Regions from separate parts of the Sporomusa aerivorans genome, predicted to be linked through region 2. Evidence: riboswitches for the same ligand, from Rfam matches in the RefSeq annotation. Region 2 holds a riboswitch; the other holds the start of a gene.
What was found. A riboswitch is a leader RNA that binds a small molecule or an ion and turns the genes downstream of it on or off. The one in region 2 is predicted to bind S-adenosylmethionine.
Positions count from the first base shown of each region.

Region 1: linked by a shared signal. The riboswitch ahead of SATMO3_RS07745 (PLP-dependent aspartate aminotransferase family protein) and the one ahead of metK (methionine adenosyltransferase) in region 2 are both predicted to bind S-adenosylmethionine.

Region 1 covers NZ_CP156926.1:1,717,126-1,721,581, forward strand. Annotated here, with positions in the region: gene SATMO3_RS07740 (hypothetical protein) at 1-113, opposite strand, end outside; gene SATMO3_RS07745 (PLP-dependent aspartate aminotransferase family protein) at 529-1,668, opposite strand; SAM riboswitch class I at 1,744-1,841, opposite strand; gene hydE ([FeFe] hydrogenase H-cluster radical SAM maturase HydE) at 2,114-3,160, shown strand; gene SATMO3_RS07755 (DUF2292 domain-containing protein) at 3,187-3,552, shown strand; gene SATMO3_RS07760 (nitrite/sulfite reductase) at 3,705-4,456, shown strand, end outside.
Region 2 covers NZ_CP156926.1:3,542,768-3,547,223, reverse strand. Annotated here, with positions in the region: gene priA (primosomal protein N') at 1-759, opposite strand, end outside; gene SATMO3_RS16955 (heavy-metal-associated domain-containing protein) at 982-1,209, opposite strand; gene metK (methionine adenosyltransferase) at 1,288-2,478, opposite strand; SAM riboswitch class I at 2,547-2,650, opposite strand; gene coaBC (bifunctional phosphopantothenoylcysteine decarboxylase/phosphopantothenate--cysteine ligase CoaBC) at 2,704-3,906, opposite strand; gene rpoZ (DNA-directed RNA polymerase subunit omega) at 3,916-4,122, opposite strand; gene gmk (guanylate kinase) at 4,167-4,456, opposite strand, start outside.

The DNA.
Region 1 (4,456 bases), 1.8 Mb from region 2:
CTTTTCGTCGCTGCAGCAAATTTAGCCTGATGCAAATTAAAATTTCTGCTTAGTTTGTTCTGGTTTGACAAAGTAAGCTCCATTGGCTTTCTGCTGGCCACATGCTTTTTCATAGTTCTTCCCCCCTTCGCATATCATTAAAATTATCTATCGACCTTTGATCATATTATAATTAAAAGATATATAAATTAAAAATATGCATTTTAAATATTTTTATAGATAATTTTTATATAATACAATATTTGCTATTAATTATGTCGATTCGTTTTACCTTGGCTAGCCCGATCATGCCGTTGCCCGGCAGAACAATAGTGGCCGTATTGAAACGTTACGTTTCAATACGGCCACTATATTACTAGTAAGATCTTTTATCCGACGATCAACCTGCTCTAAGACTCCTGCTTTTACAAGTGGGAGTTATACCTCTAACGGGCACAGGCGAACGGCTAAGTCACTGGATAGGCGAGTAACCTTCAGATGGGGCTTTAACCTCATCTGAAGGTTACTCTGTTTTATTATTGCCTATTACTATTCCAACGCCTGCGCCAGATCGGCAATGAGGTCCTCTACATCCTCAATGCCGACCGAGAATCGCAGCAGACAGTCGGTAATGCCAAGACGGTTGCGGATGTCGGCCGGGATATCGGCATGGGTTTGTACGGCCGGAAAAGTTATTAATGACTCAACGCCGCCCAGGCTTTCGGCGAATTGCAGAACCTTTACCTTGCGCAATATCTGCTCTGGCAGACGGGGATGATCTACAGTAAAAGACAGCATGCCGCCGTAGCCTGAGGCCTGGCTTTCCTGAATTTCTTTGCCGGGATGACCGGGAAGACCGGGGTAATACACTGCGGTGACGCTGGGATGCGTTGTAAGCCACTTGGCAATGGCCAGGGCGTTCTGTTCGTGCTGGCGCAGGCGAATGGCCAAAGTTTTCATGCCGCGCAGCAGCAGCCAGCTGTCCTGCGGCCCTAAAATTGCGCCGGCAGCGTTTTGGACAAAGCCAATCTGTTCACAGAGGGCGGCGTCTTTGGCCACGGCAATACCGCAGATAACGTCGTTGTGGCCTGCCAGGTATTTTGAACCGCTGTGAAATACGATGTCGGCGCCCAGAAGTAAGGGCTTTTGGAAATAAGGCGATAAAAAGGTGTTATCGACAATGACGTGGACAGGATTCTGGTGCTTACGGGCCAAAGCAACAATAGCTCTGATATCGGCGATTTTCATCAGCGGATTTGTCGGCGTTTCCACCAGGATAGCCTTGGTTGCCGGCTGGAGCGCCTGCCGTACCTGATCAATATTGCTGGTATCGACGAAGCTGGCGCTTAAACCAAGCTGTGCAAATAACTTATCCATAACGCGATAAGTTCCGCCATAACAGTCTTCGGTAATAATCAGATGATCACCAGGGCGATAAAGCATGAGAATGGCTGTGATGGCAGCCATGCCTGAGGAAAAGGCAAACCCGGCATGACCTTCTTCCAGTGCGGCTACCGCTTCTTCTACGGCTTTGCGGGTTGGATTTTGGGTGCGGGAATAATCATAGCCGGTGCTGCGGCCTAGCTCAGGATGGCGGAAGGAGGCTGTCTGGTAAATGGGAGTACTAAGGGCGCCGGTGGTTTTGTCTGTGACTAATCCGGCCTGGACAACTTTGGTTGCAAATCTCATAAATTATCACTCCTGCTTTTATATAAATAATAGAAAACGACTCTTCCGCAAGAAGAGTCGTTTATAAACACGAATAACTCATCTTCCGGATTGCTCCGCTGGAATTAGCACCTTGCATTTCTGCCGGTTGCCGGGTGTCATAGGGCCAGTCCCTCGACCACTCTCGATAAGTTTGATATGCAATTAAGAGATATTGAAATATATTTTGCCATAGACGATAAATTTTGTCAATAGGTATTGTAAAGATTACTTTATAAAGTAGAATTAACCGCTCGCCTGTGCCCGTAGGGGTATAACTCCCGCTTATAGAAGGGGGAGTCTTAGAGCGGGTTAGTCGTCGGATAAAATGTTGGGTACTTTGTATTGACGCCGATGGAAAAAGCATTTATCATGATTTCAAAAGGGCAACCTGTTTTTGAAATTTGGGGGAGAGGCAGTGATCCATATGACTGAACCTAAAAATATTGGGGAATTAATTCAAAAGGCGGAAACAACGCATACGCTTTCCAAAGAAGAAATCGTAGCGTTGCTTATAGATACCCAGTATGAGGAAGAGTTCTTTGCCGCCGCCGACCGGGTGCGGAAAGCCTATGTAGGCGACGAGGTGCATTTGCGGGGGTTAATTGAATTTTCAAATATATGTAAACAGAATTGCCTGTACTGTGGATTAAGACGCGATAATAAAAATGTTAAGCGCTATCGTTTGAAGCCGGATGAAATTGTTGATTTCGCCGCAAAAGCTAAGTCCTACGGATATCGGACGGTAGTATTGCAGTCAGGTGAAGATGACTGTTTCGATACAGAGACTATGGTCTGTCTCATCAGGAAGATCAAGGAGCTTGATTTGGCGATAACGCTGAGTGTCGGCGAAAAGTCGCGGGCAGTATATGAAAAATACCGTGATGCCGGAGCGGACAGATACCTTTTAAGAATTGAAACAACCGATAAAGAGCTATATGAGAAGCTGGATCCGGGAATGAGCTGGGATAACCGGGCGCGATGTCTCAGGGATTTGAAAGAGCTGGGGTTTGAACTCGGCACAGGCAGTATGGTGGGGCTTCCCGGGCAAACCGTGGAGTCCTTGGCTGATGATATATTGTTTTTTAAAGAAATTGATGCCGATATGCTTGGGATTGGGCCGTTTATTCCCAATCCGGATACGCCGCTGGCCGGTGAAAGCGGCGGAACATTTGAAATGAGCACCAAGGTTGTGGCTATGCTCCGGCTGCTGATGCCGGATATCAACATTCCGGCCACAACGGCAATGGAGTCGCTGAATCCCCGTGGGCGGGTACTGGCTCTACAGCGGGGGGCTAATGTGGTTATGCCCAATGTTACTGAAGGTGAATACCGTCAAATGTATCTTCTTTATCCCGGCAAGATTTGCATCAATGATACGCCGGCGCATTGCCGGTCGTGCATTACCGGTAAAATTCAGGGAATTGGCCGCAAGGTGTCGGAAACACATGGTTTCCGGGTTAAACGCGCATAGTTAGAGCCAAATGGGGGAGTAAAAGTATGGCTAAGCAGGATGAGGTAGTTTCAGGCAAGTATTTTTCCGATGCGGCGCTTGAATTGATTGAACAGGCGGTGCGGGATATAAGTTTTGGCTCGCTTACACTGGTAATTCAGGACTCAAAGGTAATTCAACTTGAAAAGCTGGAGAAAATCCGGATTTGCGACCAGCAGGCCAAAGGGTCTGCCAAAGCCGCCGCGAAAGAGCCGGGCGGGACGGGGATACGAACTCGTATTATACAGTCTGTCAGCGGTATGGAGTATGGCAAGGTTGCCATTCAAATACAGGCCGGACAAATTATGCAGGTCGAGAGGACCGAAAAATACCGCGTAGGCAAACTAACGGGCCTTCATGGCGATGGCATATAGTCAACGAATTTTACAATTTCACTTTACAAGCGGCAGAATTTTTGGTAGTGTAATTATGTGCTAATCAGAAAACTGAAGGCCAAAGTTCAATAGGTGAACTTTGGCCTTTTCGTTATTTGAATATAACTAAATTTAAAACGGGAGGAATCATTGTGAAACCAACCTGGGCGGGCGATCTTACTAAATTGAACAAGGTTGAATTGATTAAGCTGGAAAAAGACGGGCTGGATATTGTTGAAGACATTGAGCGTTTTGCAAAACTGGGGTTTGCCTCTGTTGAAGAACGGGACTTTGATTTGCTGAAATGGCTGGGGCTGTACATATCGCGGCCGAAAGAAGAGGGCTATTTTTTACTGAGAGTTAAGGTTCCCGGCGGGGTGCTTACGTCAGCGCAGGCCCGGGTGCTAGGGGGCATCTCCCGGGATTACGGCCGTAATTTACTGGACATTTCCACACGGCACGCTATTCAGTTCCACTGGATACGGGTTGAGTATTTGCCGGACATTTTCGCCAGACTGGAGAAAGTGGGTTTGAGCTGTATTGAGTCGGCAGGCGACTGTCCGCGCACGATTGTGGGCAATCCGGTGGCAGGCTATGATCCGGAAGAAGTGCTTGACGCCGCGACCGTACTGAAAGAAGTATCTGATTTCTTCCATAACAACAGGGACTTCTCCAACCTTCCCCGCAAATATAAAATATCGATTTCCGGCAGTATCCATAATCCGGTTCACGCCGAAATCAACGATTTGTCGTTTACGCCGGCGGAGAAAGAAGTTGACGGGGTAAAAACGCTTGGTTTTAATGTCATGGCAGGCGGCGGCCTTTCCGCCAAACCTTGTCTGGCTCAGCCGCTGGATATTTTCGTCGAGCCAGGACAAGTGCTGGCGGTCGCCAAAGCGGTAGG
Region 2 (4,456 bases):
GCTGGCGACAAGCCCTTGCGATGTCAGCTTTCGTACAGTATCTGCCGAGATATGAAGGTTTCTTAATTCAGTCGGGGAAAGTTCACCTGTTTGGATTAACGCGTGCAGAAGACGTCGCTGAGCTGACTTGCTTGGCGGCAGCGCTTGTTCAGCCTGTGCGGCTGATTCTTTGCTGACTGTAAGATTAATCAGCCTGATTGTGCTGGCCTTACCACGCTTAAGCACTGTATCGGTATGGATAATTAATTTATGCTGTAAAAGAAATTTTAGAATAGTCTCTATGCTGCCTGGCAGTTTAGCTAAATCGGCTTGCGAAACCGGCCCGTGATCCAAAATGTAGCTGAGTACGGTGCGGTATTCAGCCGGTTTGGCAGCGAGAAGAATACTGGCCTGCTCACAATCAATTGCATGCGCAGCCTGGTAAGCTTTAGTACTTTTTATACCTGACAGTCCAGGGACAAACAGACGCATGGCCTCTGCCGGAGAGCACAGATAATACCGGCTCAGCCATTCGGCTGTCTTGAGCATATTATCATTAAACCAGGGATAGTCATCAAGCACAGCCAGAATCGATTTTAGGCCGTCTGTCGGTTCGTCTTCCAGGCTGATAACAAACCCTTCTACCTTTCTGCTGCCAAACGGTACCAGTACACGCCAGCCAATGTCTATTGCCGGCAACTGCTCCGGGATTAGATAGGAAAATGGTTTATCGATACTGCGGGCAGGAATATTTACAATTACTTGAGCGATATTTGACATTTTTTCACCTAAATATTTCATTATAAAGAGAAGGGGACTTGATAAGTCCCCTTTTATCTAAGAGTTTATATTCGCTTCTAAGTGGTAAATACCTGCTACTGGTTTTTCGGATAATAAGCGGCTAGTTCCCAATCTAGACCTGTGTCCATGGGCAATCGTTTGAAATAACGTTTTATTCGCTTTCTTAGCGGTGAAAAATGGAGCTTCATTACATCTGCTCCTTTAACCCTGGATGGAGTAGCCGAGTGATTGCAAGGTTTCTTCGATATATCCGCTGGAAGTTACCGATTCGTCATGGCTAACGGCAACCTGCTTGGCAGCCAGATCCACTTTAACAGAGGAAACACCATGCAAATGTGAAAGCGTATGTTCAATACGATCGCGGCAATGGTCGCCTTTAAGGCCTCCCACCCGGTAAACGGATTGTTTGGTTTTTGTTTGTGTAGCCAATGGAATACCTCCTTTGTACTGAATAGAGTGTCCAGCAATGTTAGTATTACCATTAGCCATTAATTCATTAATAAATATCTATAGATTGGCTTCTTTGCGTAACAGGTCGGCTTTATCGGTACGCTCCCAGGGCAGGTCGATATCAGTGCGGCCAAAGTGACCATAGGCGGCGGTTTGACGGTAAATAGGGCGTCTGAGGTCAAGGGATTTAATAATGCCTGCTGGCCGGAGATCAAAATGTTTGTTAATAAGCTCAACAATCTGCGTTTCACTGATTTTAGCCGTGCCGAACGTCTCAACCATGACCGAAACAGGACGGGCGATACCGATCGCGTAGGCCAACTGTATTTCGCACTTGTCGGCGAGGCCGGCCGCCACCACATTTTTAGCAACATAGCGGGCGGCGTAAGCGGCAGAACGGTCAACTTTTGTGGGATCTTTACCCGAGAAGGCGCCACCGCCATGACGGGCCATGCCGCCATACGTATCAACGATAATTTTGCGCCCGGTTAAGCCGGCATCACCCTGTGGACCGCCAACTACAAAGCGGCCGGTTGGATTAATATAATATTTTGTTTTTGCATCAAGCAGTTCACCAGGTACAATAGGACTAATAACTTTAGCGATCAGATCTTTTTCGATTGTATCGCGGTCAACATCCGGGCTGTGCTGCGTTGATATTACAATGGTATCGATACGTAGCGGTTTGCCATCTTCATATTCTACGGTTACCTGTGTTTTTCCGTCCGGACGGAGATAAGTCAGGTCGCCGTTTTTACGCACCTCAGACAGCCTGCGAGACAGTTTATGCGCTAAAGCAATTGGCAGCGGCATATATTCAGGTGTTTCATTGGTGGCATAGCCAAACATCATTCCCTGATCACCGGCGCCGATGGCTTCAATTGTGTCCATATCTCCCTGTTTGGCTTCCAGTGCCTTATCAACACCCATGGCAATATCGGCCGATTGTTCGTCAATTGAGGTTAAGACACCGCAGGTTTCGCTGTCAAAGCCGTATTTCGCCCGGGTGTAGCCAATACTTTTGATAGTTTCCCGGACAATTTTAGGGATATCTACATAGCAGTTGGTGGTGATTTCACCTACAACATGCACAATACCTGTTGTAACCAGCGTTTCGCAGGCCACCCTTGCTTCAGGGTCCTGAGCCAGAATAGCGTCAAGAACGCTGTCGGAAATCTGGTCGGCAATTTTGTCAGGATGACCTTCCGTTACCGATTCGGATGTAAAGAGTACACGCTTTTTTTCCATAATGTCCCTCCTAATTTAGCTACTGAAAAAGAAAAGCCTCCGCAAAGGGAGGCGTGATTTTGTTTTCACTCCCATCTTGCGGTTATCCGCCGGAATTGGCACCGTTTTAGACATTGCTAAATGGTTGCCGCGGTTTCATCGGGCCAGTCCCTCCACCAACTCTTGATGAGTATAGCATATGCAATTTTCATAACAAAAAAATTTTAATACAAATAGAGAAAAAAATCAAGTAGATTTTGTCAGCATTGCACAAATTTTGTCTATAACAATAGTGGCAATCTGTTGTTTGCTTAACTGGGGCAGTTCCTCCACATGGCCGCTTTTGTCAATTAGTTTTACTATATTCGTGTCAACATTAAACCCGGCCCCCGGTAAAGTTACATCATTGGCAATAATTAGATCAAGATTCTTTTTAATTAATTTATCACGGGCATGTAGCAAAAGCTCCTGGGTTTCCGCAGCAAAACCGACTAAGATCTGCTGCTTCTTCTTCTGGCCCAGCTCAAGCAGAATATCCGGATTCTTAATCAGACTTACTGTTAATGTTTCGCCGTCTTTTTTTATTTTATGATCAGCCGCTAATTCCGGCCGGTAGTCGGCGACGGCGGCGGCTTTAATAACAGCGTCTACCGTATCGAATTCAGCTAAAACGGCATCTCGCATCTGCAATGCCGTTTCCACTCGTCTGACACTTACTCCCGGCGGAGTTGGCAAGCCGGACGGACCTGATACCAAGATTACTTCGGCGCCTCGTTCGGCTGCTGCCTGGGCGATAGCATAGCCCATCTTGCCACTGGAGCGGTTGCCAATATATCGTACCGGATCTATAGGCTCACGAGTACCCGCTGCTGTAACCAATATCCGTTTACCGGACAGTTGCTTGCTCATTTGTAACAAAGCAACTACTTTTTCAACAATAAAGGCCGGTTCAGGCAACCGGCCTGGTCCTTCCACCCCGCAGGCGAGCAGACCGGCGGCCGGTTCCAGGATGTGATAGCCTATTTCCGCTAACCTGGCCAGATTTTGTCTGGTAACGGGATTTAAGTACATGTTGGTATTCATAGCCGGAGCAAGTAGTACCGGGGCTGTTGTGGCCATAACCGTTGTACTGAGCATATCATCGGCAATGCCGTTTGCGATCTTACCAATGATATTGGCTGTTGCCGGGGCAATTAAAAACAGGTCGGCACTGCTGGCCAATGCAATATGTTGTACATTCCAGGTTTTGGGTTCTTCCCACATATCGGTTACCACCGGGTTACCGCTCATCTCGCGAAAAGTCAGCGGGGTTACAAACTGGGTGGCCGATTTTGTCATAATGACATGGACAGTATAACCTGCCTTTTTTAGGCGACTGACGACTTCTACAGCTTTGTAAGCGGCAATGCCGCCGGTAACACCCATAACAATAGTTTGACCTGCAGACATTATCGACTCCTATTTAATACCTGTTTTTGTGCGCTCATAGGTAATTTTGCCTTGTGCTACTTCTTCCAGGGCAATTGTAACCGGTTTATTGGATTTTGATTCTGCCAGAGGCTGCTGACCGTCCATAATTTCTCTTGCCCTTTTGGCAGCCAATACTACCAGGGTATATTTGCTATCCACTTTTTCCACTAATACATCTAAAGACGGATTAATCATAACGTCTCCCCTTGCCTAAGTTTTTGAAAGTGCCAAATGCCTTGTTATGAACACCTGGTACGATATAGGTTCTGAATAAGATCTGTGTTGCGTTCGGCCCGAAACTTCTCAGCTGTAATGATGATTTCAACTTTTTGCACAGCAGCCGCAACTTGATCATTAACGACAACATAATGATAATTCTGGGCTTGCGCAAGTTCAACACTTGCGCAATTTAAACGGGTTTTGATAGATTCAAGACTATCAGTGCCGCGCTTATATATCCTGTCGGCAAGCTCATCAAGTGAAGGCGGAATTATATAGATAAAAACGCCTTCAGGAAAGGTTTCTTTAA